3 regions of the Leptothrix cholodnii SP-6 genome follow, and region 1 is predicted to be linked to each of the others. Evidence: riboswitches for the same ligand, from Rfam matches in the RefSeq annotation. Region 1 holds a riboswitch; each other region holds the start of a gene.

Region 1 (10,195 bases):
TGGTGGATCAATCATTCGGGACGCTGCTCGTCCATGTATTTACATATTGAGGTGATGCATGCAAGATTTCTCCTATACCCCTGACGCAGACGAACCCAATCCCCTGGAGCAGGCATTGCGCCTGGCTGCAGAAGATGCCGCCAACAGGCCTGACTTCTATCGGCTGCTGCTGGAGTCCACGGTCCTTGTCGTCGGGGATGCCGATGAAACCGAAGATGGCGATCGAAGGGTGCGGTCCGGCGAGAACGTCTCCATTCAACAGTGGCAGCAGCCCGACGGCAGCATGGCGATCCCGTTCTTCACGTCGCCGGCCGCGGTTGAACAAGCGGTAGAGGATCCGGTCAGTTGCATGGCACTGCCCGCACGCACGCTCTTCGAGTCCACGCGCGGCGCAACGCTCGTGCTGAATCCGAACAACGAGTACGGCAAACAGTTTCTGCCGGATGAAATCGAGGCGATATTGTCCGATGGCGTGCCCCGACCACCGAAACTGCGCATCGAACAGGAGGAAACCAGTGTCCTTTTCGGTCAGCCGCAGAACTATCCGACACGCATGGTCGATGCCCTCATCTCGTTTCTCGCCAAACGCAGTGAGGTCAGGACGGCCTATCTGGCGCAACTGACGGATGATTCGACGAACGACAGAAAATCTCACTTGGCGATTGCCATCCACGTCGAGGGTGCGTTCGAGCGTCTCTTCGGTGAGATTGCTGCGGTGGCCGGCGACACGGCCCCGCGCAACGAGCGGGTCGTTCTGTATCCGATCGCCCCTGGCGGCGGCGGTCTTGACGATTACTTCTTCGACTACGTGACGCCGTTCTACGAAAGCAGCTGGGGTGAGCGATTGAATAACACGGCGGCCTCAAATCTGAAGTGCAACACCTTGCCTCCGGTAAGGTGCCCAGATGCAAGACAGATCGACGTACAGACAACTTCAACCCGAAGAGCGCATGACGCTGGCGAGCATGAAACAGCAGGGGTGCAGCATTCGCGCCATGGCGCGTGCGCTGGGGCGGCCGGCGAGCACGGTCAGTCGCGAACTGCGCCGCAACGTCAGCACTGCGGGCGGGTATGCGAGTGTGCCCGCGCAATCGATGCGCACCGCGCGCCGCCAGGCCAGTCGACCGATGGCCAAACTCGATCCGCGCAGTGTGATGTGGAGCGTCGTGCAGATCCTGCTGGGCTGGAAGTGGTCGCCCCAGCAGATCGCCGCTACGCTCGAGCGCGTGTTCCCCCAAGAGCCCGAACGTCGCGTGTCCCACGAAACCATCTACACGGCCATCTACGCGCAACCCCGCGGTGAGTTGCGTCGCCAACTCATCGCCTGCCTGCGCCAGGGCCACAGTACACGCCTGCCACGCACGCGGGGCCAGGATCGGCGCGGCCAGATCCCCGAGATGGTGAGCATCCACGTGCGTCCGCCTGAGGTCGAGGATCGACTCCTGCCCGGTCACTGGGAGGGCGACCTCATCAAGGGCGCGGGCAATCAGTCCTCGGTGGGCGTGCTCGTAGAGCGCACCAGCCGTCTGGTCTTGCTGGCCAAGATGGACGATGCGACGGCCGCTTCAGCGCTGGCGGGCTTTGCTGCCAAGCTCAATTCGATCACCGCGCCGATGCGCCAGAGTCTGACCTACGACCAGGGCCGGGAGATGAGCCGCCACCAGGCGTTGGCCGCCGCGACCGGCGTGAAGGTCTACTTCTGTGATCCGCACAGCCCCTGGCAGCGCGGCACCTGCGAGAACACCAACGGGCTGCTGCGCCAGTACCTGCCCAAGGGCACCGATCTGTCGGTCCATACGCAGGATGCGCTTGATGCCATTGCTGACAGCCTCAACAACCGGCCCCGCGCGACGCACAACTTCCATTCGCCCCTGGAGGTATTCGCAGCCGTGTTGAAAAAGCTCGATCAACCCGATTCTTCTATTCATTGACCCGGGTGTTGCACTTGGGACTTGAAACCGCCCACCTTTGGGGCCGGGCACGCGTGATCTGATCGGTTTCCTGGCGAGCGCGTGGGGTCCAGCAGCCTGGAGGCTCATCCCGATGAACAGCATGGATGTCGAGGTGCTTCGCACCGCCATCGATTGGCAGGACCGCGGCCACCGCGTCACGCTCGGCACGGTGGTGCGCACGTGGGGCTCGGCGCCGCGCCCGCCGGGCTCGTTGATGATCATCCGCGACGACGGCCAGGTGGCCGGCTCGCTGTCGGGCGGCTGCATCGAGGACGACCTGATCGAGCGCGTGCGCCGCGGCGAACTGGCCGCGCGCCTGCCCCAGCTCACCACCTACGGCGGCAGCGCCGAAGAGGCGCGCCGCTTCGGCCTGCCGTGTGGCGGCAGCGTGCAGATCGTGCTGGAACCGCTCGGCGCCGGCTCGCAGTTGCGCGAGCTGCTGGCCGGCATCGAATCGCGTCGCCGGCTGGTGCGCCGGCTCGATCTGGCCACCGGGCTGGTCAATCTCGATGAGGCCGAAGCCGGCGCCGGCCTGCGTTTCGACGGCGAGCAACTGCACACCGTGCACGGCCCACGCCTGCGTCTCTTGATCATCGGCGGCGGGCAGCTGTCGCGTTACCTGGCGGCCATGGCGGTGATGCTCGACTACGGCGTCACCGTCTGCGAGCCACGCGAGGAATACCACGAGGGCTGGCAGGCGATGGCAGGCGTGACGCTGTCGCGCGCCATGCCCGACGACCTGGTGCTGGCGATGGCGCTGGATGCGCACAGCGCGGTGGTGGCCCTCACGCACGACCCCAAGCTCGACGACCTGGCGCTGATGGAGGCGCTGCGCACGCCGGCGTTCTACGTCGGCGCACTCGGCTCGCGGCGCAACAACGATGCACGCCGCGAGCGACTGCTGCAGTTCGACGTCAGCCCGGCCGAAGCCGCGCGGCTGCGCGGCCCGGTCGGTTTGAAGCTCGGTGGCCTGACGCCGCCCGAGGTGGCGATGAGCATCGTCGCCGAGATGACGGCGCTGCATCGCGGTGCGGATCTGTCGGGGCCGCTGGCCGACTGGGGGCCGTCGCAGACGGTGTGCCTGACGAGCACCGGCCACGCCTGAGGTCAGGCGCCGCCGGCTTGCTCGTCCTTTCTCGTCGTTACTGCGCGTACTCGCTCAAGGGCACGCAGCTGCAGAACAGGTTGCGATCGCCATACACGTTGTCGACCCGACCCACCGGCGACCAGTACTTGCCGCGCCGCAGACTGGCCACCGGGTAGGCCGCGGTTTCGCGGCTGTAGGCGTGCGGCCAGTCGGTCTTGAGCAGCGCCTCGGCGGTGTGCGGGGCGTGCTTGAGCGGGTTGTCGTCGCGCGGCATCGCGCCCGATTCGATCTGGCGGATCTCCTCGCGGATCGCGATCATCGCGTCGCAGAAGCGGTCGAGCTCGACCAGCGGCTCGCTCTCGGTCGGCTCGACCATCAGCGTGCCGGCGACCGGGAAGCTCAGCGTCGGCGCGTGGAAGCCGTAGTCGATCAGCCGCTTGGCGACGTCTTCGGCGCTGACGCCGGAGGTCTCCTTGAGCGGGCGCAGATCCAGGATGCACTCGTGCGCCACGCCACCGCCCTTGACGCCGTCGATGCCACCGCTGAAGTGGATGTCGTAGTGGTCGGCCAGCCGCGCGGCGATGTAGTTGGCGCTCAGGATCGCGGTCTCGGTCGCGGCCTTCAGACCTTCGGCGCCCATCATGCGCATGTACATCCAGCTGATCGGCAGCACCGCGGCGTTGCCCAGCGGCGCGGCACTGACGGCGCCGACGCTCATGACACCGCCGACATTGCCGGTGCGATGCGCCGGCAGGAAGGGCACCAGATCCTCGACCACGCACACCGGCCCGACACCCGGCCCGCCGCCACCGTGCGGGATGCAGAAGGTCTTGTGCAGGTTCAGGTGGCTGACATCGCCGCCGAACTCGCCCGGCGCGGCCACGCCGACCAGCGCGTTCATGTTGGCGCCGTCGACGTAGACGCGCCCGCCGTGCTCATGCACCAGCGCGCAGATCTCTTTCACCTTCGGGTCGAACACGCCGTAGGTCGACGGGTAGGTGATCATGATCGCGGCCAGCTTGTCGCGGTGCTGTTCGCACTTGGCGCGCAGGTCGGCCAGGTCGATGTTGCCCTCGGCGTCGCACCGGGTTACCACCACCTGCATGCCCGCCATCTGCGCCGAGGCCGGGTTGGTGCCGTGCGCCGATTCGGGGATCAGGCAGATCGTGCGGTGGCTGTCGCCGCGGCTGGCGTGCCAGGCCCGGATGATCAGCAGGCCGGCGTATTCACCTTGCGAGCCGGCGTTGGGCTGCAGGCTGATGCCGGCGTAGCCGGTGGCCTGGCTGAGCCATGCGCACAGCTGCTTGTTGAGCTGCGCGTAACCGGCGAGCTGATTGGCCGGTGCGAACGGGTGCACCTGCGCGAACTCGGGCCAGGTGATCGGGATCATCTCGGCCGTGGCGTTGAGCTTCATCGTGCACGAACCCAGCGGGATCATGCTGCGATCGAGCGCCAGGTCCTTGTCGGACAGGCTGCGGATGTAGCGCAGCATCTCGGTCTCGCTGTGGTGGGTGTTGAAGACCGGGTGGGTCAGGAACTCGGTCTTGCGGTAGAGCGTGGCGGGAAACAGCGGCTCGATGCCGGCCTCGAAGGCCTCGACCCGTGGTATCGGCTGGTCGTCGGTGGCAAACCACGACCAGATCGCCACCAGGTCGGCGCGGGTGGTGGTTTCGTCCAGGCTGATGCCGACCGAGGTGGGCGAGACCAGGCGCAGGTTGGCGCCGGACGCGCAGGCCTCGGTCATGATCGATTCGGTGGCCGTGTCGACTTCCACCGCCAGCGTGTCGAAGGCGTAGGCGCTCGGTATGCGGTAGCCGAGCTCTCGCAGGCCTGCGGCCAGGATCGCGGTGTAGCAGGCGACGCGCCGCGCGATGCGGGTCAGGCCGGTCGGGCCGTGGTAGACCGCGTACATGCTGGCCACCACGGCCGGCAGCACCTGCGCGGTGCAGATGTTGGAGGTCGCCTTCTCGCGGCGGATGTGCTGCTCGCGGGTCTGCAGCGCCAGGCGATAGGCCGGTGCGCCGTGCGCGTCGACGCTGACGCCGACCAGCCGGCCCGGCATCGAGCGCTTGAACTCGTCGCGGCAGGCCAGGTACGCGGCGTGCGGGCCGCCGGCGCCCATCGGCATGCCGAAACGCTGGGTGTTGCCGATGGCGATGTCGGCGCCCCAGCTGCCGGGCTCGGCCAGCAGCGTCAGCGCCAGCAGGTCGGCGGCGGCGATCAAGGCGGCGCCGCGCGCGTGCACGTTGTCGGCGAGGGTGGTCAGAACGTCCAGGCCGCACAGCATGCCGATGGTCGACGGGTACTGCACCAGCACGGCGAAGCAGTCGCACTCGGCCATCAGATCGGGGACGTTGCCCACCCGCACGGTGATGCCCAGCGGCGCGGCGCGGGTCAGGACCACCTCGATGGTCTGCGGGTGACAGTCGCACGAAACGATGAAGGTGCTGCTTTTGCTCTTGACGCTGCGCTTGGCCAGCGTCATCGCCTCGGCCGCGGCGGTGGCTTCGTCGAGCATCGAGCCGTTGGCGATGGCCAGGCCGGTGAGGTCGCAGACCATGGTCTGGAAGTTCACCAGCGCCTCGAGCCGGCCTTGCGAGATCTCGGCCTGGTAGGGCGTGTAGGCGGTGTACCAGGCGGGGTTCTCGAGGATGTTGCGCAGGATGACGCCCGGCGTGTGGGTGCCGTGGTAGCCCTGGCCGATGTAGCTCTTGAGCACCCGGTTGCGCGAGGCGAGCGCCTTCAGTTCGGCCAGCGCCTGCGCCTCGGGCAGCGGCGCGGGCAGGTTCATCGGCGTGGCGCGGGCGATGCTGCGCGGCACGATGGCGTCGATCAGTGCGGCGCGGCTGGGCGCGCCGATGGCGTCGAGCATGTGGCGCTCGTCGGCGGAGCCGGCACCGAGGTCGGGGCCGATGTGGCGAGCGAGGAATTCGGCCTGGTTTTCCAGGTCGGCAAGGGGGTGCAGGGCGGGCATGGCGGCAGTGGGTTGCCGGCTGCGAGCGGCGGCGCGAGCCGCGCGGGGCAGGCCGGTGTGCCCCGCGCGAGGGCGGGGCGGGCAGGGCTCAGAGCGTCTTGAGCAGCGCGTCGTAGGCGGTGGCGTCGAGCAGGTCGGCCAGTTCGGCCGGGTTGCTGAGCTTGACCTTGAAGAACCAGCCGGCGGCCAGCGGGTCGCTGTTGGCCAGCGCCGGGTCGTCGCGCAGGGCTTCGTTGACTTCGACCACTTCGCCGCTCACCGGGGCGTAGAGGTCGGCCGCGGCCTTGACGGATTCGACGACACCGGCCACGTCGCCCTTGGCGAAGGTGGCGCCCACGGCGGGCAGGTCGACGAACACGACGTCGCCGAGCGCGTCCTGCGCGTGCACGGTGATGCCGACCACCGCGGCGGCGGGGTTGGCGGCGTCGATCCATTCATGGTCGGGGGTGAACTGGAAAGGCATGGAAAAGGCTCCTGGAGGCAAAGTGGATTCCCGGCCTGGCGGCCGTCGGGAAAGGGGTTCGGATCAGGCGGGTCGTGAGCACCGGCCCGCCAAGGCGGCGCTCAACCCCGGAAGTATCGGTGCGGCGCAAACGGCAGCGGCACCACTTTCATCGGCAGGCGCTTGCCACGCACTTCGGCGTACATCAGGTTGCCCGGCCCGGCGTGGTTGGTGGCCACGTAGGCCATCGCGATCGGCTGGTTGACGCTCGGCCCGGTGGTGCCGCTGGTCACGGTGCCGAGCTTGTGGCTGCCGTGGTTGTCGACCAGCGTGGCGCCCTCGCGCACCGGCGCGCGCTCCAGCCCGACCAGGCCGACACGTTTGTGCGACGGGCCCTGCGCCAGCTGGCCCTCGATGACCTTGGCGCCCGGATAACCGCCGGCACGCGCGCCACCGGGGCGGCGCACCTTCTGGATCGCCCAGGTCAGGCCGGCTTCGACCGGCGTGGTGCTGGCGTGGATGTCGTGGCCGTACAGGCACAGGCCGGCTTCGAGCCGCAGGGTGTCACGCGCGCCCAGGCCGGCGGGCTGCACCTCGGGCTGCGCCAGCAGGCTGCGCGCCAGCGCGACCGCGTGGGTGGCGGGCACCGAGATCTCGAAGCCGTCCTCGCCGGTGTAGCCCGAGCGGGTCACGAAACAGTCGGCGCCGGCCAGCGCGAAGTGGCCGCCGCTCATGAAGGTCAGGCCCGCCACGCCGGCGTTCAGGCGCGCCAGCGCCGTCACGGCCTGCGGGCCTTGCAGCGCCAGCAGGGCGTGGTCGGGCATCGGCACGATCTGGCAGCGGTGGCCGATGTGGGTGATCAGGTGGCGGATGTCGGCCGCCTTGCAGCCGGCGTTGACGACCAGGAACAGGTCGTCCTCGCGGCGCGTGATCATCAGGTCGTCGAGCAGGCCGCCGGCCTCGTTGGTGAAGAAGGCGTAACGCTGCTTGCCGATCGCCAGATCGACCACGTCGACCGGCACCAGGCTCTCGAGCGCACGGTCGGCATCGCTGCCGATCAGCCGCACCTGGCCCATGTGCGAGACGTCGAACAGCGCCGCGCCGCTGCGGCACTGGCGGTGTTCGGCCAGGATGCCGCCGGGGTAGTTGACCGGCATGGCGTAGCCGGCGAACGGCACCATGCGTGCGCCGAGTTCGAGGTGCAGTTCGTGCAGCGGGGTTTGCAGCAGGGCGGTGTCAGCGGACATGAGATTTCTCCGAGGGCAGGGACGGGGGCGCCATCCGTTGTCCACCGTTGCCGGTGGTGTTGCCCTCGCTGTCCGCTTTACCTGAGAGATTGACGGTAGGCGGCTGTGTCGCCCTTCCGCTTGCCCCTTCGGTGGACTGCCGCGATACCGCAGCGGCAGCCTCTCTCCAGTGAGGTGACGTTCCTTTCAGGAACGTTTGCCAGTCCTTTTGCCTGAGCGTTCGAGGCGGTGCGCTCACACCGCTTCTGCGCCTTCGGCGGCCGACGGCCCGTGTCACGGGTGCGGCTCTCTCCTAGCAAAATAAAGTGTAGCCCAGCCGCCGGCTGCGCGGCCGGCCGATCACCACGGCGGATCGTCGCCCACCGGGCCGGCGTCGGTCGCCGACGTGAACGCAGCGGGCGGCGCCACGGTCTTCGGCGCCGTGGCCAAGGCCGGCACACCGTCATCGGCCATCTGCCCCGGCTGCTGCTCGCCGCCCAGCGCCTCGATCAGGTCCGGGATCAGCCGCACCAGCTCGCCGGTGGCGATGGCCGCATCGGCGTCGAAGGCCTCGTCGCGGCTGGCCTGCGGCTGGCCTTCGTAGACGCCGTCCAGGAACTCGAGCTTCTTGACCTGCATCGCGTCCGTCAGCACGAACGAGACCCGGCCCTTCCACGTCAGCGCCAGGCGCGTCGGGCGCTTGCCGAGCTGGATGTGGGCGCGCACCTCGTCGGTGTCGAGCGGGTGGCGGGCGTAGCGCACCACCGATTTCATCTCGTCGGCCGACTTCAGCTCGCACTCGCGGTCGACGCTGAACTCGGCCGGCGGCTCGCCGCTGAGCAGCCAGTCGGCCATTGCCGCGGCCGGCGACAGCGCGGTGTGCAGCGGCTCGACCGCCAGGCCGGGCAGGCCCTTGGTCAGCAGGCTGATGACCTCGTCGGCCTTGCCGGCGCTGGCGGTGTCGACCATCACCAGGCGCTGCTCGGGCGCGATCCAGACCGGCAGCGACATCTGCCTGGTGAAGGCCTGCGGCAGCAGTTCCAGCATGGCCTGGTCCTTGAGCTCCTTGCGCTGCTTCTTGCCGGGCTTGCGGCCGGTATCGGCCTCGATGCGCTGCGCCATCTCGTCGCAGCGGCGCTTGACCACCGCGCCGGGCAGCATCTTCTGCTCGATCATCAGCCGCATCAGCCAGTGGCCGCCGATGATCTCCAGCAGCGGCCCGTGGGCCTCGCCACGCGGGGGCACCCAGCCCAGCGAGACCGGCTGGCTGGCGCCGCAGGGCACGAAACACTGGGCGACCAGCGCCTCTTCGGCCTGCACGGCATCGGCCGCCGGCAGGGCGGCCAGGCGGTGGATCAACAGATTCTTGAACACGTGTTTCCTTGATCGATGGCCCGTGGCCGCCGGGCTTCGTGGGCGTGGCGGCCCGGGCCGGGCTGGGCGGGGGGCGATGGTAGCGGGCAGGTTGCGGTCAGGTCGGGGGCCGGCCGGGCGCGCCGGGTCGGTGGCCGTCTTGCACAACAATGCGCAGCTCGAACAAGTTGGGGGGAGACACCGTGCGATTCATCCATGCAGCCGACATCCATCTGGACAGCCCGCTGGTCGGCCTGGCGGCCTACCAGGACGCGCCGGTCGAGACCCTGCGCACGGCCACCCGCGATGCCTTCGACAACCTCGTCGGCGAGGCCATCGCCGAGCAGGTCGACTTCATGGTCATCGCCGGCGACCTCTACGACGGCGGCTGGAAGGACTTCAACACCGGCATCTTCTTCGTCGCCCAGATGGGCCGGCTCAAGGCGGCCGGCATCCCGGTCTACCTGCTGCTGGGCAACCACGACGCCGAGAGCGAGATGACCAAGCGCCTGGCGCTGCCCGACAACGTGCACAGGTTTCCGGTCGGCAAGGCTGCGACCTTCCGCCTGCCGGAGCTGCGCGTGGCGCTGCACGGACGCAGCTTCAAGGAGGCGGCGACCACCGAGAACCTGGCGCTGACCTATCCCGACCCGGTGCCCGGTTGGCTCAACATCGGCGTGCTGCACACCGCGCTCGAAGGCAACAGCGCGCACGCCAACTACGCGCCCTGCTCGATCGCCGAACTGGCGGCCCGCGGCTACCAGTACTGGGCGCTCGGCCACGTGCACGAGCACCGGGTGTGGCAAGAAGGCGCCTCGACCATCGCCTTCCCCGGCAACCTGCAGGGCCGCCACATCCGCGAGACCGGCCCGCGCGGCGCGCTGATGGTCGCCACCGACGGCGCCGAGATCGTGTCGGTCGAGCGCCTGCATGTCGACGTGCTGCGCTGGCACGCGCTGGAGGTCGACGTGGCGCAGGCGCTCGACCTCGAAGAAGCGGTGCGCATGGCCGGCCGCCGGCTCGCCGCGCTGATCGAAGAAACCGAGGGCGACCTGCCGCTGATCGTGCGCGTGCGCCTGACCGGCGCGACGCCCGCGCACGGCCAGCTGTTCGGCCTCGAAGCCCAGCTGCGCGCCGAGATCGTGGCGCAGGCGGCCAGCG
Region 2 (10,195 bases), 930 kb from region 1:
GTCTTGAGGCTCAGGAAGAAGCGTTCCATCACCGCGTTGTCCCAGCAGTTGCCCTTGCGGCTCATGCTGCCGACCAGGCCGTGGCGCGCCAGCAGCGCCTGATGCAACGCGCTGGCGTACTGGCTGCCTCGGTCGGAATGAACAATCAGCCCTGGCGCGGGTTGGCGCTGCGCAATGGCCAGTTGCAGCGCTGCGCACACCAACTCGGCATGCATCGTCGGCGCCATCGCCCAGCCCACGACCTTGCGGGCGTACAGGTCCAGCACCACGGCCAGGTACAGCCAGCCGCTGCGCGTGCGGATGTAGGTGATGTCGCTCACCCAGGCCTGGTTGGGGCGGCTCGGATTGAAGCGCCGTGCCAGCAGGTTGTCAGAGACGGGCAGCGCATGACCGCTGTCGGTGGTGTGCATGAACTTGCGTCGCCACAGGGCCCGCAACCTGTTCTCGCGCATCAAACGTCGCACCCGGTGGCGCCCGATGCCCAGCCCCCGAGCGCGCAGCACTGCGCACAGGCGACGGCTGCCATAGACGCGGCCGCTGGCGGCGAACTCGGCCTTCAATTGCGTGCTGACCAAGCAGGCCTTGGGCGCGAGCTTGGCGCGCTGACGGGCACCGTAGTAGCCCGAACGGCTGACGCCCAGCACGCGGCATAGACGCTCGACGGTGACGGCCTTCTTGTGCAGTTGCTCGACGAACTGGTAGCTCATCGAAGCTCGCGGGCAAAGAAGGCCGATGCTTTTTTTAAGATGTCGACGTCGCCGCGCAGTTGCTTGTTCTCGGCCTCAAGCTGGCGGATGCGTTGCTGCTCGGCGGTGAGCGGTTTGCCAATGCCGGGGCGGCCTGCAGCCTCTTCATCGGCTTGCGCCAGCCATCGCCGCACGGCCGTCTCGCCGAGCTTCATGTCGCGGCAGACGTCGCCCACGCTCAAGCCCTGCTCGCGAATCATCTGCACCACTTGCAGCTTGAATTCCGCGTTGAATGTCCTTCGTTCTCTCTTGCTCATGTTCCTCGTCCAGGTGGATTCCACCTATCGAGGTGTCCGGGAAAATTAGACCATGACAGGGAGCCCGTAACCCAGCGACAAGAACCCGTGATCGATTTCCTTCTGGAACCCCGTTCACAGGAAGCAAGCCCGCCACCGTCATGGTTCGCGGGCTTTCTGTTTGGCGATGACGGAAATCGGAAATGGACCCGATTCGGTCACGCGCAGTGCCGAGCCGGGCCGCCGGCCCAAGCCGGTCCTCAGGCGCCGGCAAACGCGAAATCGATCTCCGGCGCCAGCCCGCTGACGATGCGGGCGATGCTCTTGCCCGAGCCGCACGAGTGCGTCCAGCCCAGCGTGCCGTGGCCCGTGTTGAGGAACAGGTTGCGCAGCTTGCTGCGGCCGATGATCGGCACGTTGCTCGGCGTGGCCGGGCGCAGGCCGGTCCAGAACTGCGCCTGCGCGGTGTCACCGGCGCCGGGGAACAGCTCCTCGGTGCGGCGCACGATGGCCTCGCAGCGCACCCGGTTCAGGTCGCGGTCATAGCCGTTCAACTCGGCCGTGCCGGCGATGCGCAGGCGGTCGGTGCCGGGCTGGCCGTCCACGCCGGGCGTGGTCAGGCGCGAGAACACCAGCTTGTATTCGTCGTCGGTCAGCGAGACCTGGTGCGCCTTGGCGGCGTCCTTGACCGGCATCGTCACCGAGTAGCCCTTGGCCGGGTAGATCGGCAGCTCGATGCCCAGCGGACGCGCGTAGAGCGGCGACAGGCTGCCCATCGCCAGCACGTAGGCGTCGGCGCGCAGGCGCTGGAAACGGCCTTCGGCGTCGGTCGCCTCGACGTGGTCGATCTGCCCGCCCACCTCGCGCAGCGCAGTCACGGTGTGGCTCATCAGGAACTGCACGCCGTCGGCCTGGCAGTGTTTGACCAGTTCGCGGGCGAAGCGGTTGGCATCGCCGGATTCGTCTTCCGCCGTGTAGGTGGCGCCGGCCAGTTGCGCGCGGATCGCCGCCAGCGCGGGCTCGATGCGCACGGCTTCGTCGGCCGAGATCACGCGCCGGTCACAGCCCAGTTCGCGCATCTGCGCGGCCGGGGCCTCGGCGCCGTCGAACTCTTTCTGGCTGGTGTAGAAGTGCAGGATGCCCTGCGTGCGCTCGTCGTAGGCCACGCCGATGTCACGCCGCAGCTGCTGCAGCGTGTCGCGGCTGTAGGTGCCGAGCTTGACGATCTGCTCGATGTTGTGGCGCGTGCGCCCGGGCGTACATTCGCGCAGGAACTGCAGCACCCAGCGCCACTGGCGGGCGTCGGCGCGCAGGCGAAACAGCAGCGGCGCGTCTTCCTTGCCCAGCCATTGCAGCACCTTCAGCGGTGCGCTCGGGTTGGCCCAGGGTTCGGCGTGGCTGACCGAGATCTGGCCGCCGTTGGCGAAGCTGGTCTCGGATGCGGGCGTGGCCTGGCGGTCGACGACGGTGACGTCGTGACCTTGCTGGCGCAGGAAATAGGCCGAGGTAACGCCGAGCAGGCCGGCGCCGAGGACGAGGACTTTCATGAGCTGTGCTCCAGGATCGGCCGCACGACACCGTGGCTTCGATGCCATCGGGCCGTGCGTTTGCCGCTCCCCCTGTCCTTGATACCTGAGAGTTTCAGCCGCGCGGCGCTGTGCCGGGGCCTTGCTCCTTCGGTGCGTCACGGGCGTGACGTCTCTCCAGACGGCGTGGTGTGTGTGCAGTGTTGGACCTGAGCGTTCATGGGAGTTTGCGCCTTCGGTGGCCGCGTCATCGACGCGGCACTCTCCTGCAGGGTCGTGAGTCTAGGGCTTTCGATCAGCCCTCGCTGTTCTCAGGGATCGACAGGAATCGTTCGGTCAGCGCCACCCAGTAGGCCGCGCCGATGGCGATGTTGGCGTCGTCGAAGTCGTAGCCGGGGTTGTGCACCATGCAGGCACCCGGGCTCGCGCCATCGCCGTTGCCGATCAGCAGGTAGCTGCCCGGCACGCGTTCGAGCATGAAGGCGAAATCCTCGCTGCCGCTCAGCGCCGGGCCTTGTTGCGTGACGCGGTCGGCGCCGACCAGGTCGATCGCCACCTCGCGTGCGAAGGCGGTTTCCGCCGCGCTGTTGACCAGCACCGCGTAACCCGGCCGCCAGTCGATGCGGGCGGTGACGCCGTAGCTCTGGGCCTGCGCGGCCACCAGCGCCTTGATGCGCTGCGCCAGCAGCACGCGCACCTCGCGGTCGAGCGCACGCACACTCAGCTCCAGCGTGGCGCTGGCCGGGATCACGTTGTTGGCCTTGCCCGCATGCAGCGCACCCACCGTGACCACCGCCATCTGCAGCGGGTCGACGTTGCGCGAGACGATGCTCTGCAGCGCCATCACGATGCCGGCCGCCGCCACGATCGGGTCGGCCGCGCGGTGCGGCATCGCGCCGTGGCCGCCGATGCCGTCGAGCGTGATGGTGGCGTAGTCGCTCGATGCCATCGCCGCGCCTTCGCGCAGCACCAGACGACCCTGCGGCACGCCGGGCATGTTGTGCATCGCGAAGATCGCGTCGCACGGGTAACGCTCGAACAGCCCGTCTTCCATCATGCGCAGCGCGCCGCCGCCACCCTCTTCGGCGGGCTGGAAGATCAGGTTCAGCGTGCCGTTGAAGCGGCCGTGTTCGGCCAGCTGACGGGCAGCGGCCAGCAGCATCGCGGTGTGGCCGTCGTGGCCGCAGGCGTGCATCAGGCCCGGCTTGCAACTGGCCCATTCGGCGCCGCTGGCCTCGGTGATCGGCAGCGCGTCCATGTCGGCACGCAGGCCGAGGCGGCGTGTGCCTTTCTCGTCGGTCTCGCCGCGCACCAGCCGCGCGACGACGCCGGTGCCGCCCACACCGCGTTCGACCTCGTAGCCCCAGCCTTCGAGCTTGTCGGCCACCAGCGCGGCGGTGCGGTGCTCCTCGAAGGCGAGTTCGGGATGGCGGTGGATGTCGCGGCGCAGGTGGATGAACTCACCGATGCGCGTCTGCATCGCGTCCAGCAGGTAGCTGCTCATGGTGGCCTCGTCGTCCGTCTGGTCCGTGCTTATTGGGGCTGCAGCTCGATCGACTTGGCGATGGCGCGGTAGCGCGCCGTCTCCGCGGCGAAGAACCTGGCCGAGTCGGCCAGCGACATCGGCGCCGATGCCAGCTGCGTCTGCGCTGCGAGCTGCGCGCGCACGGTCGGGTCCTGCAAGGTCTTGCCGATGGCGGCGTGCAGGCGCACGACCACGTCCTCGGGCGTGTTCTTGGGCACCATGAAGCCGGTCCAGATCTTGTACGAGAAGTTCTTCAGCGCCTGGCCTTCGCTGGCGGTGGGCACGTTCTTCAGCAGCTCCGAGCGCTGCGCGCCGAGCTGGCCGATCACCTTGAGCTTGCCCTGATCACCGAGCGCTCCCATGCCGGCGCTGTAGACCAGCACCGCGAAGTCGACCTGGCCGCCGGCGATGTCCTGCAGCAGCGGCGCGTTGCCCTTGTACGGCACGTGCTGCAGCTTGACGCCGGTGATCTGCTGCGCGTTCTCCAGGATCAGGTGGTAGAGCGAGCCCACGCCCACGCTGCCGTAGGTGAGCGGCCGCTCGCCCGACTTGCGCGCCAGCGCGATCAGCTCGTCGACGCTGTTGACGCCCAGGTCCTTGCGCGTCACGAACACCATCACCGCGTCGGCCACCGGGTGCACCAGCCGGAAATCCTCGGTCTTGAGCTTGACCGCGGCGTTGGCCAGCGGCGACAGGATCACCTCGTTGGGTGAACCCTGGAAGATGAAGTGCCCGTCGGCCGGGGCTGCGAGCACCTTCTGCGCCGCCAGCGCGCCGCTGACGCCGCCGAGGTTCTCCACCAGCACCTGCTGGCCGAGCTCCTTGCCCAGCGGGTTGAAGAAGATGCGCGCGATCGCGTCCGACGGACCGCCGGCCGGGTAGGGCACCATCAGGTTGACCGGCTTGGCCGGCCAGGTCTGCGCCAATGCTGCGCCGCAGGCCAGCACGAGTCCGCCCACCAGGGCGAGCGAGCGTTTGAGGATCGGGTTCATGTCCACTCCTGCGCCGGATTCCGGCCGCCCCGGGCCGAACCATTCGGGTCGAGGCATGGGGCCATCGTAGGAAGCCGGACTCCGCCAGTCCAATGCATTGTTCTATGCGATAGCATGATTCGGATGAATGCATTGCGGCGCCCCCTCGCATGACCCTCGTCCAGCTCCGCCACCTGATCGCGCTGGCCGAAAGCGGCTCGTTCAGCCGCTCGGCCGAGGCGCTGTTCCTGACCCAGCCCGCGCTCAGCCGCAGCATCCGTGCGCTGGAGGACGAACTCGGCCAGCCGCTGTTCGATCGCGTCGGCCGCCGCAACGAGCTGACGCCCTTCGGCCGCGAGGTGCTGCACCGCGCCACCCAACTGGTGTTCGATGCCGACGAACTGGGCGCGAGCGGCCGCCAGATGCGCGAGGGTCTGGCCGGCAAGCTGCGCGTGGGCATGGGATCGGGGCCGGGGGCGCTGCTGATGACGCCGCTGCTGCAGCAAATGGCCACCCACCACCCGAGGGTGCAGGTCGAGATCGCCCGCGGCCAGACCGGTCTCCTGCTCGAAGCCCTGCGCGAGCGCCGGCTCGACACGCTGGTGGTCGACGCCCGTTCGGTGGCGCCGGCCGCCGATCTGCAGGTCGACAGCCTGGCCGAGATGCGCGGCGCCTTCATGTGCCGCCCGGACCACCCGCTGACCCGCCGGCGCAAGGCGTTGCGCTTCGAGGCGCTGCGGCCGTATCCGCTGGCCTCCACGCCGCTCAGCGACGAGGTGGCGCGCATCCTGATCGAACGCTACGGCCCGGCGGCGCACCCCGGCGAATGCGTCACGCTGCGCTGCGAGGAGATCGCCAGCCTGGTCGAGGTGGTGCGCTCAAGCGACGCCGTGCTGCTGGCGATCCGCGCGGCGGCGCCCGATCTGGTCGAACTGGAACTGACGCCGGCCCTGAGCGCGCGCGCGCGCTTCGGCCTGGTGACGCTGGCCGGCCGCGCGCAGGCGCCGGCCTTGTCGATCGTGCGCCAGGTGATGGAGGCCTTGCTGCACGACTGAGGGCACCGCCCGCGACACTCAGCCCTGCAGGCCCGCGAAGACGTTCTGCACGTCTTCGTTCGCGTCCAGCGCGGCCAGGAAGGTTTCCACCTCTTCGAGCTGCTCGGCCGTCAGGCTGGCCGGGTCGATCGGATTCTTGGGCTTGTAGCCGAGCTTGGCCGACAGGACGCTGAAACCCTGCGCCGGCAGCGCGCGGCTGACCAGGTCGAGGTCGGCGGGCTCGGTCAGGAACATCGTGACGCCCTCGTCATCGGCCGGCTCGAAGTCCTGCGCGCCCGCTTCGATGGCGGCCAGCTCGGGATCGGCACCGGCGGCGGCGGGTTCGGCCTCGATCATGCCGACGTGGACAAAATCCCAGGACACCGATCCGGACGTGCCCAGCTGGCCCTTGCGGAACAGCACCCGCATTTCCGAGGCGGCGCGGTTCACGTTGTCGGTCAGGCACTCGACCATGACGGGCACGCGGTGCGGCGCAAAGCCCTCGTACATGGCGTGTTCGAAATGCACCGATTCACCGGTCAACCCGGCGCCCTTCTTGATCGCGCGTTCGAGCGTGTCCTTGGGCATCGAGACCTTGCGCGCCTGCTCGACCACCAGCCGCAGCCGCGCGTTCGCCGCCGGGTCGGCGCCGTGGCGCGCCGCGATCATGATGTCCTTGGCCAGCTTGCCGAACAGCCGCCCCTTGGCATTGGCCGCGATGTCCTTGTGCTTGGCTTTCCATTGCGCGCCCATGTCTGATCGTTCCTTGTGTTGATCGAAGACGGAGTTTAGGTCGATGGCTGCGACCGGCCTGAGCCGATACGACAATCGCGCTCCAGCACAACACCCGAGAGGAGACTCCACCATGAGCAGCACCCCCGTTACGAACCAGCCCGTCGCCGTCGTCACCGGCGGCGCCCGCGGCATCGGCCTGGCCATCGCGCACTGGTTCCTGGCGCACGAGTACCGCGTCGCGCTGTGGGACATCGACGCCGAGACGCTGGGCCGCACCGCCGGCGAACTGAACGACCCGGCGCGCGTGCTGGCGATCCACTGCGACGTCTCGCAGCCCGATCAGGTCGACGCCGCCACCGCGCGCGTGGTCGACACCTTCGGCCGCATCGACGCGCTGGTTAACAACGCCGGCGTGGCGGTGTTCAAGCCGATCAACCAGACCACCTTCGACGACTGGCGGCACGTGCTCGGCACCAACCTCGACGGCCCCTTCCTGTGCACGCAGGCGGTGGCGCCGGTGATGCGCCGCAACGGCGGCGGCGCGGTGGTCAACATCGCCTCGATCTCGGGCCTGCGCGCCAGCACGCTGCGGGTGGCCTACGGCACCAGCAAGGCCGCGCTGATCCACCTGACCAAGCAGCACGCCACCGAACTCGGCACGGTCGGCATCCGCTGCAACGTGGTGGCGCCCGGCCCGGTCGAGACCGAGATGGCCAAGCTGGTGCACAGCGTGGCGATCCGCTCCGACTACCACGACGTGATCCCGCTCGAACGCTACGGCACCACCGAGGAGATCGCCAACGTGGTGGGTTTCCTGTGCAGCCCGGCGGCCAGCTACGTCAACGGCCAGGTGATCGCGGTGGACGGCGGTTTCGACGCTGCCGGCGTGGGCCTGCCCACCTTGCGCAAGACTGGCGCACTGGGCTGATCGACGGCTGCGCGACAAAGGCGCCCATGCGACACATCCAGCACCCCGGCCCGGCCGCGCTGCACACCTCGGTCGTGCCCGTCACGCTCACGCCACGCGAGGTTCAACTGCGCTCGGGCGTGACGCTGCTCGATGCGTTGCACGAAGCGATGGCCGCGCTGAACGCACGCAGCGGCGTGGCGCGCCTGCACGGCGGGCGCTTCTTTCCGTTTGCCTACGCGATGCCGGCGCTGTCGCGCACGCCCGAGCACGCGGTGTATTTCAGCGACCGCTTCGATGCCGCCGAGCCGGTGAGTTTCGAGGCTGCCACCGTCACCTTCGGCGTGCGTGCCGACGGCCGGCCCTGGCTGCATTGCCACGCCGACTGGCGCAGCGCCGACGGCCAGCGCCACTGCGGCCACGTGCTGCCCGAAGATGCCGTGTTGATCGAGGCTCCGGCGCGGGCCGAGCTCTGGGCGCTGCACGGCGCGGCCTTCACGGTGGTCGCCGATGACGAGACACGTTTCTCGCTGTTCAAGCCCTTGCCGATGGACGATGCATCGACGGCTGCGCCGCCCGATCAAGCACTCGCGGTCGCCGTTCGACTGAGCCCGAACCAGGACGTCTGCAGCACGCTCGAAGCCGTCTGCCGCGCGCACGGCCGTTCCACCGCGACGCTGCGCGGCGGCGTCGGCAGCACGGTGGGTGCGGTGTTCGACGACGGCCGCATCGTCGAGCCCTTCGTCACCGAAACCCTGGTGCGCCAGGGCCGCATCGTCGCGGATGCCGATGGCCAGCCGCGCGCCGAGATCGACGTCACGATGGTCGACTACCTCGGCGGCCAGCACCAGGGCCGGCTGGCACGCGGCCAGAACCCGGTGCTCGTGACCTTCGAGCTGGTGCTCGCGTTCGATTGACCTTTTAGAGCACGGCGGTCGAGATCCCCGGCACCGCCGCGATCACGATCAGGCCGACGATCAGCGCGGCGATGTAGGGCCAGATCGCGCCCATCGCCTCGTCGGGCGAGACGTCGCCGATGCGGCAGGCGATGTAGAAGCCCACGCCGATGGGCGGCATCATCAGACCGATGTTCATGGCCACCACCACCACCATCGCGTAGTGCACGTCGTTGACGCCCATCGCACGCGCGATCGGGAACATCAGCGGCGCCATCAGCAGCAGCGCGGGCAGGCCTTCGAGCACGCAGCCGAGGATCAGGAACATCACGATCGTGACGGCCATGAAGCCGAACACGCCGCCCGGCAGCGTCTTCATGAACACGGCCAGCTGCTGCGCCACGCCCGACTGCGTGATCACCCAGGCCATCGCCAGCGCGGTGCCCAGGATCATCAGCACCGCGCCGCTGAGGGCCGCGGTCTCGACCAGCATCGCGTAGATCTTGCGCGGCCCGATGCCGCCGTACATCACCATGCCGACGAGCATCGCGTAGACCACCGCCAGCGTCGACACCTCGGTGGCCGTGGCCACGCCGCCGCCCACCGCGCCGCGGATCAGGAAGGGCAGCACCAGCGCCGGGCCGGCGATCAGCAGCGTGCGGCCGACCAGCGCCAGCGGCGCGCGCCTGACCTGCTGCAGCACCTCGTTGCGGGCCTTCCAGCGCGCCAGCACGGCCAGCGCCAGCAGCAGCACCAGCGCCACCGTCACGCCGGCCTGGAACAGCCCGGCGATCGACACCCCGGCCACCGAGCCCAGCACGATCAGCACGATGCTCGGCGGCACCGTGTCGGCCATCGCCGCGCCGGTGGACAGCAGGGCGATCATGTCCTTGGGCTTCTGGCCGCGGCGTTTCATCTCGGGGAACAGGGCCGGCGCGACGGTCGCCATGTCCGACACCTTGGAGCCCGAGATGCCCGAGACGATGAACAGCGAGCCCAGCAGCACGTAGCTCATGCCGCCCTTCACGTGGCCCACCAGCGAGGCCAGAAAATCGATGATCGCGCGGCCCATGCCGGTGGCATCGAGCACGCAGCCCAGCAGCACGAACACCGGCACCGACACCAGCACCAGGCTCGACATGCCCTCGTCCATGCGGCCGATCATCACGCCCATCGGGATGTGGGTGGTGAAGGCCAGGAAGCTGACCGCGCCGATGCCGAAGCAGAACGCGATCGGCACCGCCGCCACCAGGCACACCGCCACGAAGCCGATCAGGAAGATCACGATGTTGAGGTGGCCCAGGTCGGCCAGCACCGGCATGCCGCCCCAGCAGGCACCGGCCACCGCCGCCACCGCGCCCGTGCCGACCGCCAGTTGCGCCAGCGTGCAGGTGCGCCAGGCGTGTGTCAGCACCACCACCAGCATCGCGACGATGCCGAAAGCGATCGCCGCCACCCGCCAGCTGTTGGGGATCTCCAGCGCCGGGGTGGTGACGAAGGCTTCCGACTCGACGTACTCGAACGCCGGCTGCACCAGCGCCAGCAGGAACACCGCCGTCACCATCAGCCCGAAGGCCTGCACGTAGCCCTGCAGCCGCACGGGCAGGGCGTTGAGACCG
Region 3 (10,195 bases), 2.1 Mb from region 1:
CAACAGCTGGTTCCTGCGCGATTTGCGGACGGCGTTCGGCGGCGCCAAGGCCTCGGGCATCGGCCGCGAGGGCGGGGTGCATTCGCTGGAGTTCTACACGGAGCTGAGGAACGTGATGATCAAGCTGTGAGCGGGATCCCGCACGGCCAGTACCAGGGGGCTTCGGCCCCCTTACACATGCGCCTGCAGCACCACCCGATCCCGCTCGATGATCCGCCGGAAGCCTTCGCTGGTCGTGGCCCAGTCCACGACATCCACCTTCCACGGCAGGTCGGATTCGGCAAACGCCTCGGACAGCGCGGCCTGCTCATCGAGGCTCAGGGGCGCATCGCCCAGTACCGCCAGATCGAGGTCTGAATAGGGCTTGGCACTGCGGCGGGCGCGCGAACCGAAGGCCCAGACCTCCCGGCCCGGCACCTGCTGCTGCAGGATCGCCCGCACGATGGCCCATTGCGCGGGCTGGATGTCCACGTCCGGCACCGCGCTCACCGGCTCGGAAGACCGGCTCACGCCACCCTCGCCTGCAGTTGCGTGCACAGGTGGCGCGCTTCTTCCAGGAACGCAGGAATCTCGGCCACCACGACCCGTGCCACGGCTTCGTCATAGGTGTGGCTGGTCTTGCCCCGCATCTCGCGAAACAGCCGCCAGCGCGGCCAGTCGCTGAGCAGCAGTGCCTGCTCGTTGCCCGTGCGGATCAGGTCGGAGAAGGGCATGCCGTCGAACTGCGCCGCGCTGGCCGAGGCCATCTCCAGGTAGCGCTTGAGCATCTTGTGGCTCAACTCGTAGGTGAACTCGAAACGCTGGATCAGACCGTCGCGGATCTGCGTGTCGCTGATGTCCTTGCGGTAGCGGATCAGTCCCTCGTCCAGCCGTTCGATGACCTCCACGAGGGATCGCAAATCGAAGGCGATGTCGGACATGGTGGGCGGGTGGTCGTGGCCAACGACCGATGGAGCCTGGGGAGGCACCAATTTATCAGGTCGTTCCTCCGCAGAACCCTCATTGCCCGCCAGCCGTTCAGATCCATCGTCGGGCTGCTCACGGCTGCGCCAAGGCCTCGGGCATCGGCCGCGAGGGCGGCTCGGTTCGGCGGCACACTCTCGCCCGTCCGATATCACCGATACCACCGGCGCCGCTGCCGCCCCGACCATGAACCTGCTGCCCGACCTGCCGACCGTCAACCTGCTCGGCCATGACGCCCTCGACCTGGGCATCGTGGCCGTGTTCGCCGTGGTCTACCTCGGCATGTTCCTCGGCGGCCTGCCGCGCCTGAAACTCGACCGCTCGGGCGTGGCGCTGCTCGGTGCCATCGCCGTGATCGCCATCACCGGCCAGCCGGTCGAGGACGCCGCCCGCGCGGTCGACCTGCCGACCATCGTGCTGCTGTTCGCCTTCATGGTGGTGTCGGCGCAGATGCGCCTGGGCGGCTTCTACACCGCGGTGACGCGCCGGGTGGGCGCCATGCCGTTGTCGCGCCGCGGCCTGCTGGCGGCGCTGATCGCGGTGGCCGGCGCGATGTCGGCGGTGTTCTCCAACGACATCGTCTGCCTGGCGATGACGCCGGTGGTGGCGCAGCTGTGCCTGCAGCGCCGGCTCGATCCGGTGCCGTTCCTGATCGGCCTGGCCTGCGCGGCCAACATCGGCTCGGCCGCCACGCTGATCGGCAACCCGCAGAACATGCTGATCGGCTCGGTCATGCAGCTGCCCTTCGGCGGCTACGTGCGCCAGGCCTTGCCGCCGGTGGCGCTGAGCCTGGCGCTGCTGTGGCTGTGGCTGGCCTACGGGCCGGGCGCGTCGCACGTGCAGGCGCCCGAGGCGCTGCGGCCGACCGAACTCGACCCCGACGACGCCGCCCCGCTCGACCCCTTCCAGACCGCCAAGGGCCTGCTGGTGGCCGGCGCGCTGATGCTGATTTTTTTGTTCACCGACTGGCCGCGCGACGTGGCGGCGCTGGTCGGCGCGGCCGTGCTGCTGCTGAGCCGGCGGCTGCATTCATCGCACGTGATGGGTTTTGTCGACTGGCAACTGCTGCTGCTGTTCATCGGCCTGTTCGTCGTCAACCATGCGTTCGAGCGCACCGGCCTGGCCTCGCAGGCCGTCGCCTGGCTGGCCGGCCACGGCGTGCACCTGGCCGACCCCGGCCCGCTGCTGGTGGTGGGCGTGGCGCTGTCGAATGTGGTCTCCAACGTGCCGGCGGTGATGCTGATGCTGCCGCACCTGAAGGGCGAGGCGGCCGGCGTGACGCTGGCGCTGGTCAGCACCTTCGCCGGCAACCTGCTGCTGGTGGGCTCGATCGCGAACCTGATCGTGGTGGATCTGGCGCGCAAGAGTGGGATCGAGATTGACTGGAGGCAGCATGCGGTCACGGGGATTCCGGTCACGCTCGGGACGTTGGGGCTGGTGTGGGGGTGGTTGAGTTGGAGCGCTTGAACTCGGCCTGCAAGGCACGGATTCGTGCAAGCAGTTCGTCGAGATGACTTGCATGTCGTCGACGCCGCTCAGCGTTCGTGACTGACGAAGCGTTGGCGCATGCGGCGGGTGTCGCTCCCGCGTCGCCACACGCGCATGAGGAATCGAGCGGCGCGTGCCAGCGCGTTGTCCAGCGCCGTGCGCCAGTCGTTCGCCACGCAGGCGACCACCATCGACCCGACGCCATCGGTGCGCAGTTCCACCTGGCAGCGTTTGTCGATGCCGCCGCGCGGACCGTTCACGTCCGACATCTGCACCTCGGCGCGTGGCACCAGCCAGCTCAGGCGTCGCAACACGAAGCGCACACGGCGCTCCGTCAGATCGCGCAGTTCGGTGGCTTGCGGATGGCGGGACTTGAAGAGCACTTGCATCACGGATCTCGATCGGTTGGGGAGACAGCGGAAATTTGAAGCGCCAGGCGATTCTGTGAAAGCAGTATTTAGTGAACGCCAACATCGAACAAACCTGAACGTGAGACAAGGCTTCCACCGCAGGCTCCGCGGTGTGTACCTGTGGCCGCGACACTTTCGCAACACGGGCCAAACCATCTGAGCAGGCCTGCCATTTTGTGCGCCACAGATTCGGTTATTACGAAATGAAAGTCATGTAAGTTCTGCTTTTTCGGAACCTTGTTGGAGCCCACATTCGGACGTGTTCACACTTCTCCACTCACGAAAGGAAGGACACTGCCATGCGCTCCTACCCCCGCAACAGCTCCGAAGCCGCCGCACGCATCGTGGCACTCGTCGTCATTGCCGACGGCTATGTCTGCCGTTCGGAGTTCGATGCATGGAACCAGCTAGACGGGCCGCGTGAGCTGGGCCTGGCGTCCGACGGCATGCCGCGCATCGTCCAGTCCCTGTGCGAGGACCTCCTGCTCGATGCCTATGCCGGCGGATCGATGATGGCCTGCGTGGATGACGGCACGTTGGCGTCGCTGATGGCCGAGGTGGACGACCCAGCGCTTCAACGCAAGGTGCTGCGGCTCGCAATCGCTGCCGCACGCGCCGACCGGCATCTTGCCGACGGGGAAGCCCTGGTCTTGGCGGCTGCTCGCCGCTATTGGGGCATCGGTGACGAGGCCCAGGCTGGCAGCCTCGTCGCGGCCGACCCTCCGTCCGCCTGAACGGCAGCGCTCAGGCGCGCGCCGCGGCGATCACCTGCAGCACCAATGGGTGATGCTGCCCGCGGCGCGAGCGGATGGCGTGGATTTCCTCCTTCACGTCGTCGCAGCGCCCGAGCAGGTGCAGGCCCTGCATCAAGCCCACGTCACTCGCACCCAGGCTGCTGATCGGGAACACGCCCAGCCCGCGCGCAGCAAACACCGCCAGCAGCGCGCTGTCCTCGAACTCGCCGACGATGCGCGGCCGCAGGCCCTGCGTGTCGAACCAGTGGTCCAGTGTCGAGCGCAGGGCCGAGTGCCCTGTGGGCAGCAGCACCGGCAGGTCATTCAGCGACTGCGGAAAACGGTCGCGCTCGGTCGTGCCGACCAGCCTGGCCGGGCCGTACCACTCCACGGGTGATTCGACGAGCCGTTCGCTCACGAGGCGCAGGTTCGGATTGCGCGGTGCGGCCTGTCCGGCCAGCACCAGGTCGAGGTGGTGCAGTGCCAGTTCGGCCAGCAGCTGCTCGAACTCTCCCTCGTGGCAGACCAGCCGCAGGTTGTCGGTGGCCAGCACCGGCTCCAGCAGCGCATGGGCGGCGAGCTTGGAAATGCCGTCCGACAGCCCGACCGCCAGCCTCGCCACCTTGCCGCTTGCCGCCTCGCGCACCTCGTCGGCGATGCACTGGCCCAGCTGGAAGATCTCCTCGGCACGCGCGAAAGCCGCCTGGCCCGCCTCGGTAAGGGCCACGCCACGCCCCGAGGGCTTTAGCAATTGATGGCCCAGCGACTTCTCCAGCTCGCGCACCTGCGCGCTGATCGTCTGTATGGCCATGTCCAGCCGCTCGGCGGCGCGGGCAAAGCCGCCCTCCTTGGTGACGACCCAGAAGTAATGGAGATGGCGGTAGTTCAACATGCATCCTCCGGTTCGGAAAATCCGAATGCTAGTTGCGATTCAATCTGATTTATTCGATGCAGGCGGATCCCCACACTGTCGATCGGTCCATCGCCAACGGAGAAGCCACCGTGTTCCATGCCCTCAGCGGGTTCATCGGCGTCACCGTCTCCGCCTCGCGCCTGGGCGCCGAGAAGCGATGTTGCTGCAATCCCTTGAACAAGCTGAACCATGGACTTCCTGCTCCCCTTCCTGACATCCGACTTCCTCGGCAAGCCAGCCTGGGTCTGGCTCGCCTTCGTCGGCATCGTGGTCGCGCTCCTGGCTTTCGATCTGGGCGTTCTGCACAAGGACGACCACGCGATCGGCGTGCGAGAGAGCCTGCTGCTCTCCGCCGGATACATCAGCGTGTCGCTGCTCTTCGGTGCCTGGGTCTGGTGGTACCTGGGCGCGCAAAGCGGCATGGACTACTACACCGGCTTCCTGATCGAGAAGTCGCTGTCGATGGACAACGTCTTCGTCATCGCGCTGATCTTCAGCTTCTTTGCAATCCCGCGGCAGTACCAGCACCGCGTGCTGTTCTGGGGCATCCTGGGCGTGATCGTGTTGCGCGCCATCATGATCGGCCTCGGCACCACGCTGGTCAGCCAGTTCAGCTGGGTCCTTTACCTGTTCGGTGCCTTCCTGATCTTCACGGGCATCAAGATGTGGATCGTCGCCGACCACATGCCCGACATCGCGAACAACCCGTTGTTGCGGTTCCTGAAAAGGCACATGCGCGTCACCGACGGGCTGCGTGGCAACGCCTTCTGGGTGAGCCAGCCCGACCCGGCCAGCGGCAAGTCGGTGAGGTTCGCGACGCCGCTGCTGCTGGCGCTGGTGCTGGTGGAGTTCGTCGATCTGATCTTCGCGGTCGACTCGGTGCCGGCGATCTTCGCCATCACGACCGACCCGTTCATCGTCTACACGAGCAACATCTTCGCCATCCTGGGTCTGCGCGCGCTGTACTTCGCGCTGGCGGCGATGATCCACCGCTTCAAGTACCTGAAGTACGCGCTGGCGCTGGTGCTGGTGTTCATCGGCTCGAAGATCTTCCTGGTCGGCATCATCGGCAAGATTCCCGCGGTGATCTCGCTTGGCGTGACCTTCGGCCTGATCGCCGGTGGTGTGCTGGTGTCGCTGTGGAAAACCCGCAGGCAGCCCGCTGTTGTCGAGCCTGCATGACGCCGCCGCGGCCTTGCGTGACGAGCGAGTGTCGATGCAGGTCCTCGTGCAAGCCCACGGTTCAGATCCGTCCATTCGAGCGGCCGGCTGAGCCGGACCTGTGGCAGCCCCGTGTCAGCGAACGATGCCGAGTTCCTCGCGCTGGCCACCCTTGAAGGTGTAGAGCGTCAGCGCACCGTTCCTGATGTCGCCCTTTTCGTCGAACGCGATGGTGCCGGTGACGCCGGGGTAGCTGATCTTCTGCAGCTCCGGCAGGTACTTGGCCGGGTCGGCAGACTTCGCCTTGACCATTGCCTCGACCATCACCTTGGTTGCGTCGTAGGTGTAGGGCGAGTAGATCTGGACCTCGGCGCCGAACTTCTTCTTGAAGTCGGCCTTGAACTTGTCGAACGCCGGCCGCTGCGCCGCGTCGACGCCGCCGGCGATCGCGCAGACGACCTGGCCGTCGGTCATCTGGCCCGAGGCGAGCTTGGGCAGCTCGCCGGTGCAGACGCCGTCGCCGCCGACGAACTTCGCCCGGATGCCGAGCTGCTTCATCTGCCGCAGCATCGGGCCGGCGACCCCGTCCATGCCACCGTAGAAGATGACGTCGGGCTTGGCCGCCTTGATGCCGGTCAGGATGCTGGTGAAGTCGGTCGACTTGTCGCTGGTGAACTCGCGCTTGGCGATCGTCGCGCCGGCGGCCTTGGCGGCTTTCTCGAACTCGCTGGCCACGCCCTGGCCGTAGGCGGTGCGGTCGTCGATGACCGCGATGGTCTTCGCCTTCAGCGTCTGCACCGCGTAGCGGCCGAGTGCACCGCCGAGCTGGGCGTCGTCGGCCACCATCCGGAACGTCGTCTTGAAGCCCTGGCGGGTGTACTGCGGGTTCGTCACCGACGGCGCGATCTGCGCGATGCCGGCGTCGGCATAGATCCGCGCCGCGGGAATCGCGGTGCCCGAGTTCAGGTGGCCGACGACGCCGTTGACCTTGTTGTCGACGAGCTTCTGCGCGGCGGCAGTACCCTGCTTCGGGTCGCCGGCGTCGTCCTCGGCGAGCAGCTCGAAGCGGGCCGGACGGCCGCCGATCTGCACGCCCTTGGCGTTCAGTTCCTCGATCGCCATCCGCACGCCGTTCTCGTTGTCATGCCCGAGGTGCGCGGCGGGGCCGCTGAGCGCGGCGACGTGGCCGATCTTGACGACGAGGGGCTGCGCTGCGTGCGCGGACAGGGCGAAACAGGCTGCGGCGATGCAGCCCAGGCGCAATGAGGTGGTGGTCATGAAATCTCGTTTGGCAACTCTGCAGAGTTCATCCACGGCATCGGTCCGTTTGCCTGAGAGTTTCCGGGGCGGTTGCTCCTTCGGCGCCGCGCGGGTGGCACGCGGACTCTCCCGATGCCGCTCGGGCTCGTGGCCGGCAAGGCGGTCGGCGGGTGACCTCGGCCTTGCGGTGAAGCTGGCAATTGTGCCCGATGCTCGGGTTAACCCGCATCGACGTCGTCAGGTCATCACGGTTTCTTCAAGCGCCGGTCCCCACGTCCTACCCCCTCACCACCGCCAGAAACGCCGCCAACACCGGCGACCCATCCCCGCGCCGGTGGATGCAGCTCAGCTCGATGTCCTTCAGATACGAACATTCGAGCGGCCGGTAGGCCACGCCCGGCAGGCGCAGGCTCTCGCTGCTGGCGGTGGTGATGCACGCACCAAAACCCCCCGCCACCAGCGCGATGGCGGTCAGCACGTCTTCCACCTCCTGCTCCACCAGCAGCGGCGTGCCCTCGCGCGCAAACGCCTGCATCACCTGCTGCGCCAGGCCGGGCAGCGGCAGGTTGGGGTAGAGGATCAGCGGCTCGCCGGCCAGGTCGGGGATGGACACGCTGGCCTGTGCGCACAGCCGGTGCGTGTCGGGCAGCGCCACGCGCATGCGCTCGCGCAGCACGGTCTCGATCACCAGATCGGGCTCGGGCGGCACCAGGCGGTTGAAGCCGACGCTGATGCGGCGCTCGCGCAAGGCGTCGAGCTGCTCGGCCTTGGTCATCGTGTGCAGCACGATGCGCACCTCGGGCCGCTGGGCGTGGAAACGCGCCAGCAGCCGCGGGATGACGTCGAGCACGCCCGACCCGAACAGGCCGACGTCGAGCCGGCCGATTACGCCCTGGCCGGCGGCGCGGGTGCGCTCGCGGGCGCGCTGCGCCAGCGTCAGCAGGTTGGGCACCTCGTCGAGCAGGGTCTGGCCGGCTTCGGTCAGCTCCACGCCCTTGGGGGTGCGGATGAACAGCGCCGTGCCCAGCTCGGCTTCGAGCGCGTGGATCTGGCGCGTCAGCGGCGGCTGCGCCATGTGCAGGCGCTCGGCGGCGCGGCCGATGTGGCGCTCCTCGGCCACGGCGAGGAAATAGCGCATCTGCTTGAGGTCCATCGGCGGGCTTCGGCGGGTGGTCTAACTCGATACCTTTATGGTATCGAGATCGCAATATTCGGTATTGGACAGTATGGCTCGCGCTGCCTATCGTTGCGACCGTCAGACCTCATCGCCAGGTCTCCGTAGCCCAACGATCACGAGGAGGCTCACCGCATGAGCCAGCAGCAGAGCCCCACCGCCGCCAACCCCGAAATCGGCCAGCGCATCCGCACCGGCGCGTTTCACAGCAACGTGCACGACCTCGGCCGCGCTCACCCTGGCCAGCCGCCGGTGCTGCTGATCCACGGTTCCGGGCCGGGTGTCAGCGCCTGGGCCAACTGGCGGCTGGTGATGCCGGTGTTGGCCCAGGATCGGCGTGTGATCGCGCCCGACATGGTCGGCTTCGGCTACAGCGACCGGCCCGAAGGCATCACCTATTCGATGGACACCTGGGTGCAGCAGGCCATCGACCTGCTCGACGCGCTCGACCTGCCGCAGGTCGATCTGATCGGCAACAGCTTCGGCGGCGCGCTGGCGCTGGCGCTGGCGATCCGCGCGCCGCAGCGAGTGCGCCGGCTGGTGCTGATGGGCTCGGTCGGCGTGCCCTTCGAGCTGACGCCGGGGCTGGACGCCGCCTGGGGCTACCAGCCCTCGATCGAGGCGATGCGGCACCTGCTCGACACCTTTGCCTTCAGCCGCAAGCTGGTCACCGACGAGCTGGCGCAGCTGCGTTACCAGGCCAGCATCCGGCCCGGTTTCCAGGAATCGTTTTCTGCGATGTTCCCGGCGCCGCGCCAGCAGTGGGTCGACGCGATGGCCAGCCCCGAGGCGGCGATCCGCGCGCTGGCGCACGAGACGCTGATCGTGCACGGCCGCGAGGATCAGGTGATCCCGCTGCAGACCTCGCTGACGCTGTCGCAGTGGATCCCGAACAGCCAGCTGCACGTCTTCGGCCATTGCGGCCACTGGACGCAGATCGAACACAGCGCGCGTTTTGCGCAGCTGGTGTCGAACTTCCTGGCCGAAGCCGACACGCCGGCCTGAACCCAGAAATCGCCCCGACATCGCCCGACACGGACAACCGAGAACCCCATGGACGCACTCACCATCCAACGCTACGGCGACGAGCTCTACCAGGCGCTCGTCAGCCGCGAGGCCGTCGAGCCGCTCACCAACCGCGAGCCCGGCATCACCATCGACGACGCGTACCAGATCCAGCTGCGCGTGATCCAGCGCCGGCTTGATGCCGGCGAGATCGTCATCGGCAAGAAGATCGGCGTCACCAGCAAGGTGGTGATGGACATGCTGGGCGTGAACCAGCCCGACTTCGGCCACCTGCTGTCGGGCATGGTGTTCAACGAGGGCGAGCCGGTCGACACCGCCAAGCTGATCGCACCCAAGGCCGAGGCCGAGGTGGCCTTCATCCTGGCGCGTGACTTGACCGGCCCGGGCGTGACCGCGGCCGACGTGCTGCGCGCCACCGACTGCGTGATGCCGTGTTTCGAGATCGTCGACAGCCGCATCCGCGACTGGAAGATCAAGATCCAGGACACGGTGGCGGACAACGCCTCCTGCGGCGTGCTCACGCTCGGCGGCACCCGCCGCAGCCCGCGTGACATCGATCTGGCGCTGGCCGGCATGGTGCTCGAGAAGAACGGCGAGATCGTCAGCACCTCGTGCGGCGCCGCGGTGCAGGGCTCGCCGGTCAACGCGGTGGCGTGGCTGGCCAACACGCTCGGGCGCCTGGGCATCAGCCTGAAGGCGGGCGATGTGATCCTGTCGGGATCGCAATCGCCGCTGGTGCCGGTCAAGCCGGGCGACAGCCTGCATTGCAGCGTGGGCGGGCTGGGCAGCACGTCGGTGCGGTTTATTTGAGCCCCCACGCTCCCTGGCGGTCGCTGCCCCCCGAGGGGGCTCAGGCAGCGGACCGGCAGAGCCGGATCCACGCCTGCACCTTGCTAAAGAAAGACACACCATGGCACTGAATCGCACCGACATCGAGGCGCTGGCCGCCCACCTGGAATCGGCCGAGCTGGAGGCGCGCGACGTCACCAAGATCACCGACGATTTTCCGCTGATGGACTGGGCCGATGCCTACGACATCCAGGACGAGATCCGCCGCCGCAAGGAA

Evidence for each region. A riboswitch is a leader RNA that binds a small molecule or an ion and turns the genes downstream of it on or off. The one in region 1 is predicted to bind glycine.
Region 2: linked by a shared signal. The riboswitch ahead of LCHO_RS11880 (D-amino acid dehydrogenase) and the one ahead of gcvT (glycine cleavage system aminomethyltransferase GcvT) in region 1 are both predicted to bind glycine.
Region 3: linked by a shared signal. The riboswitch ahead of LCHO_RS16680 (branched-chain amino acid ABC transporter substrate-binding protein) and the one ahead of gcvT (glycine cleavage system aminomethyltransferase GcvT) in region 1 are both predicted to bind glycine.

What each region holds. Positions count from the first base shown of each region.
Region 1 covers NC_010524.1:1,651,103-1,661,297, forward strand. The annotation lists partial or broken gene LCHO_RS23910 (enhanced serine sensitivity protein SseB C-terminal domain-containing protein) at 59-814, shown strand; gene LCHO_RS23915 (IS30 family transposase) at 906-1,931, shown strand; gene LCHO_RS07765 (XdhC family protein) at 2,044-3,057, shown strand; gene gcvP (aminomethyl-transferring glycine dehydrogenase) at 3,095-6,013, opposite strand; gene gcvH (glycine cleavage system protein GcvH) at 6,102-6,476, opposite strand; gene gcvT (glycine cleavage system aminomethyltransferase GcvT) at 6,578-7,702, opposite strand; glycine riboswitch at 7,761-7,882, opposite strand; glycine riboswitch at 7,893-8,007, opposite strand; gene LCHO_RS07785 (recombination-associated protein RdgC) at 8,042-9,055, opposite strand; gene LCHO_RS07790 (metallophosphoesterase family protein) at 9,238-10,195, shown strand, end outside.
Region 2 covers NC_010524.1:2,578,804-2,588,998, reverse strand. The annotation lists one part of gene LCHO_RS11890 (IS3 family transposase) at 1-733, opposite strand, end outside; one part of gene LCHO_RS11890 (IS3 family transposase) at 733-1,003, opposite strand; gene LCHO_RS11880 (D-amino acid dehydrogenase) at 1,243-2,529, opposite strand; glycine riboswitch at 2,592-2,699, opposite strand; gene LCHO_RS11875 (M20 aminoacylase family protein) at 2,804-4,012, opposite strand; gene LCHO_RS11870 (tripartite tricarboxylate transporter substrate binding protein) at 4,042-5,025, opposite strand; gene LCHO_RS11865 (LysR family transcriptional regulator) at 5,175-6,059, shown strand; gene LCHO_RS11860 (YebC/PmpR family DNA-binding transcriptional regulator) at 6,078-6,791, opposite strand; gene LCHO_RS11855 (SDR family NAD(P)-dependent oxidoreductase) at 6,904-7,701, shown strand; gene LCHO_RS11850 (PPC domain-containing DNA-binding protein) at 7,728-8,597, shown strand; gene LCHO_RS11845 (TRAP transporter large permease) at 8,602-10,195, opposite strand, start outside.
Region 3 covers NC_010524.1:3,720,296-3,730,490, reverse strand. The annotation lists gene LCHO_RS16720 (2-hydroxymuconic semialdehyde dehydrogenase) at 1-130, shown strand, start outside; gene LCHO_RS16715 (nucleotidyltransferase family protein) at 172-510, opposite strand; gene LCHO_RS16710 (HI0074 family nucleotidyltransferase substrate-binding subunit) at 507-920, opposite strand; gene LCHO_RS16705 (anion transporter) at 1,150-2,430, shown strand; gene LCHO_RS16700 (hypothetical protein) at 2,499-2,840, opposite strand; gene LCHO_RS16695 (hypothetical protein) at 3,161-3,595, shown strand; gene LCHO_RS16690 (LysR family transcriptional regulator) at 3,606-4,487, opposite strand; gene LCHO_RS23480 (hypothetical protein) at 4,481-4,699, opposite strand; gene LCHO_RS16685 (TerC family protein) at 4,698-5,690, shown strand; gene LCHO_RS16680 (branched-chain amino acid ABC transporter substrate-binding protein) at 5,805-6,947, opposite strand; glycine riboswitch at 6,979-7,071, opposite strand; gene LCHO_RS16675 (LysR family transcriptional regulator) at 7,207-8,082, opposite strand; gene LCHO_RS16670 (alpha/beta fold hydrolase) at 8,239-9,108, shown strand; gene dmpE (2-oxopent-4-enoate hydratase) at 9,157-9,939, shown strand; gene dmpH (2-oxo-3-hexenedioate decarboxylase) at 10,040-10,195, shown strand, end outside.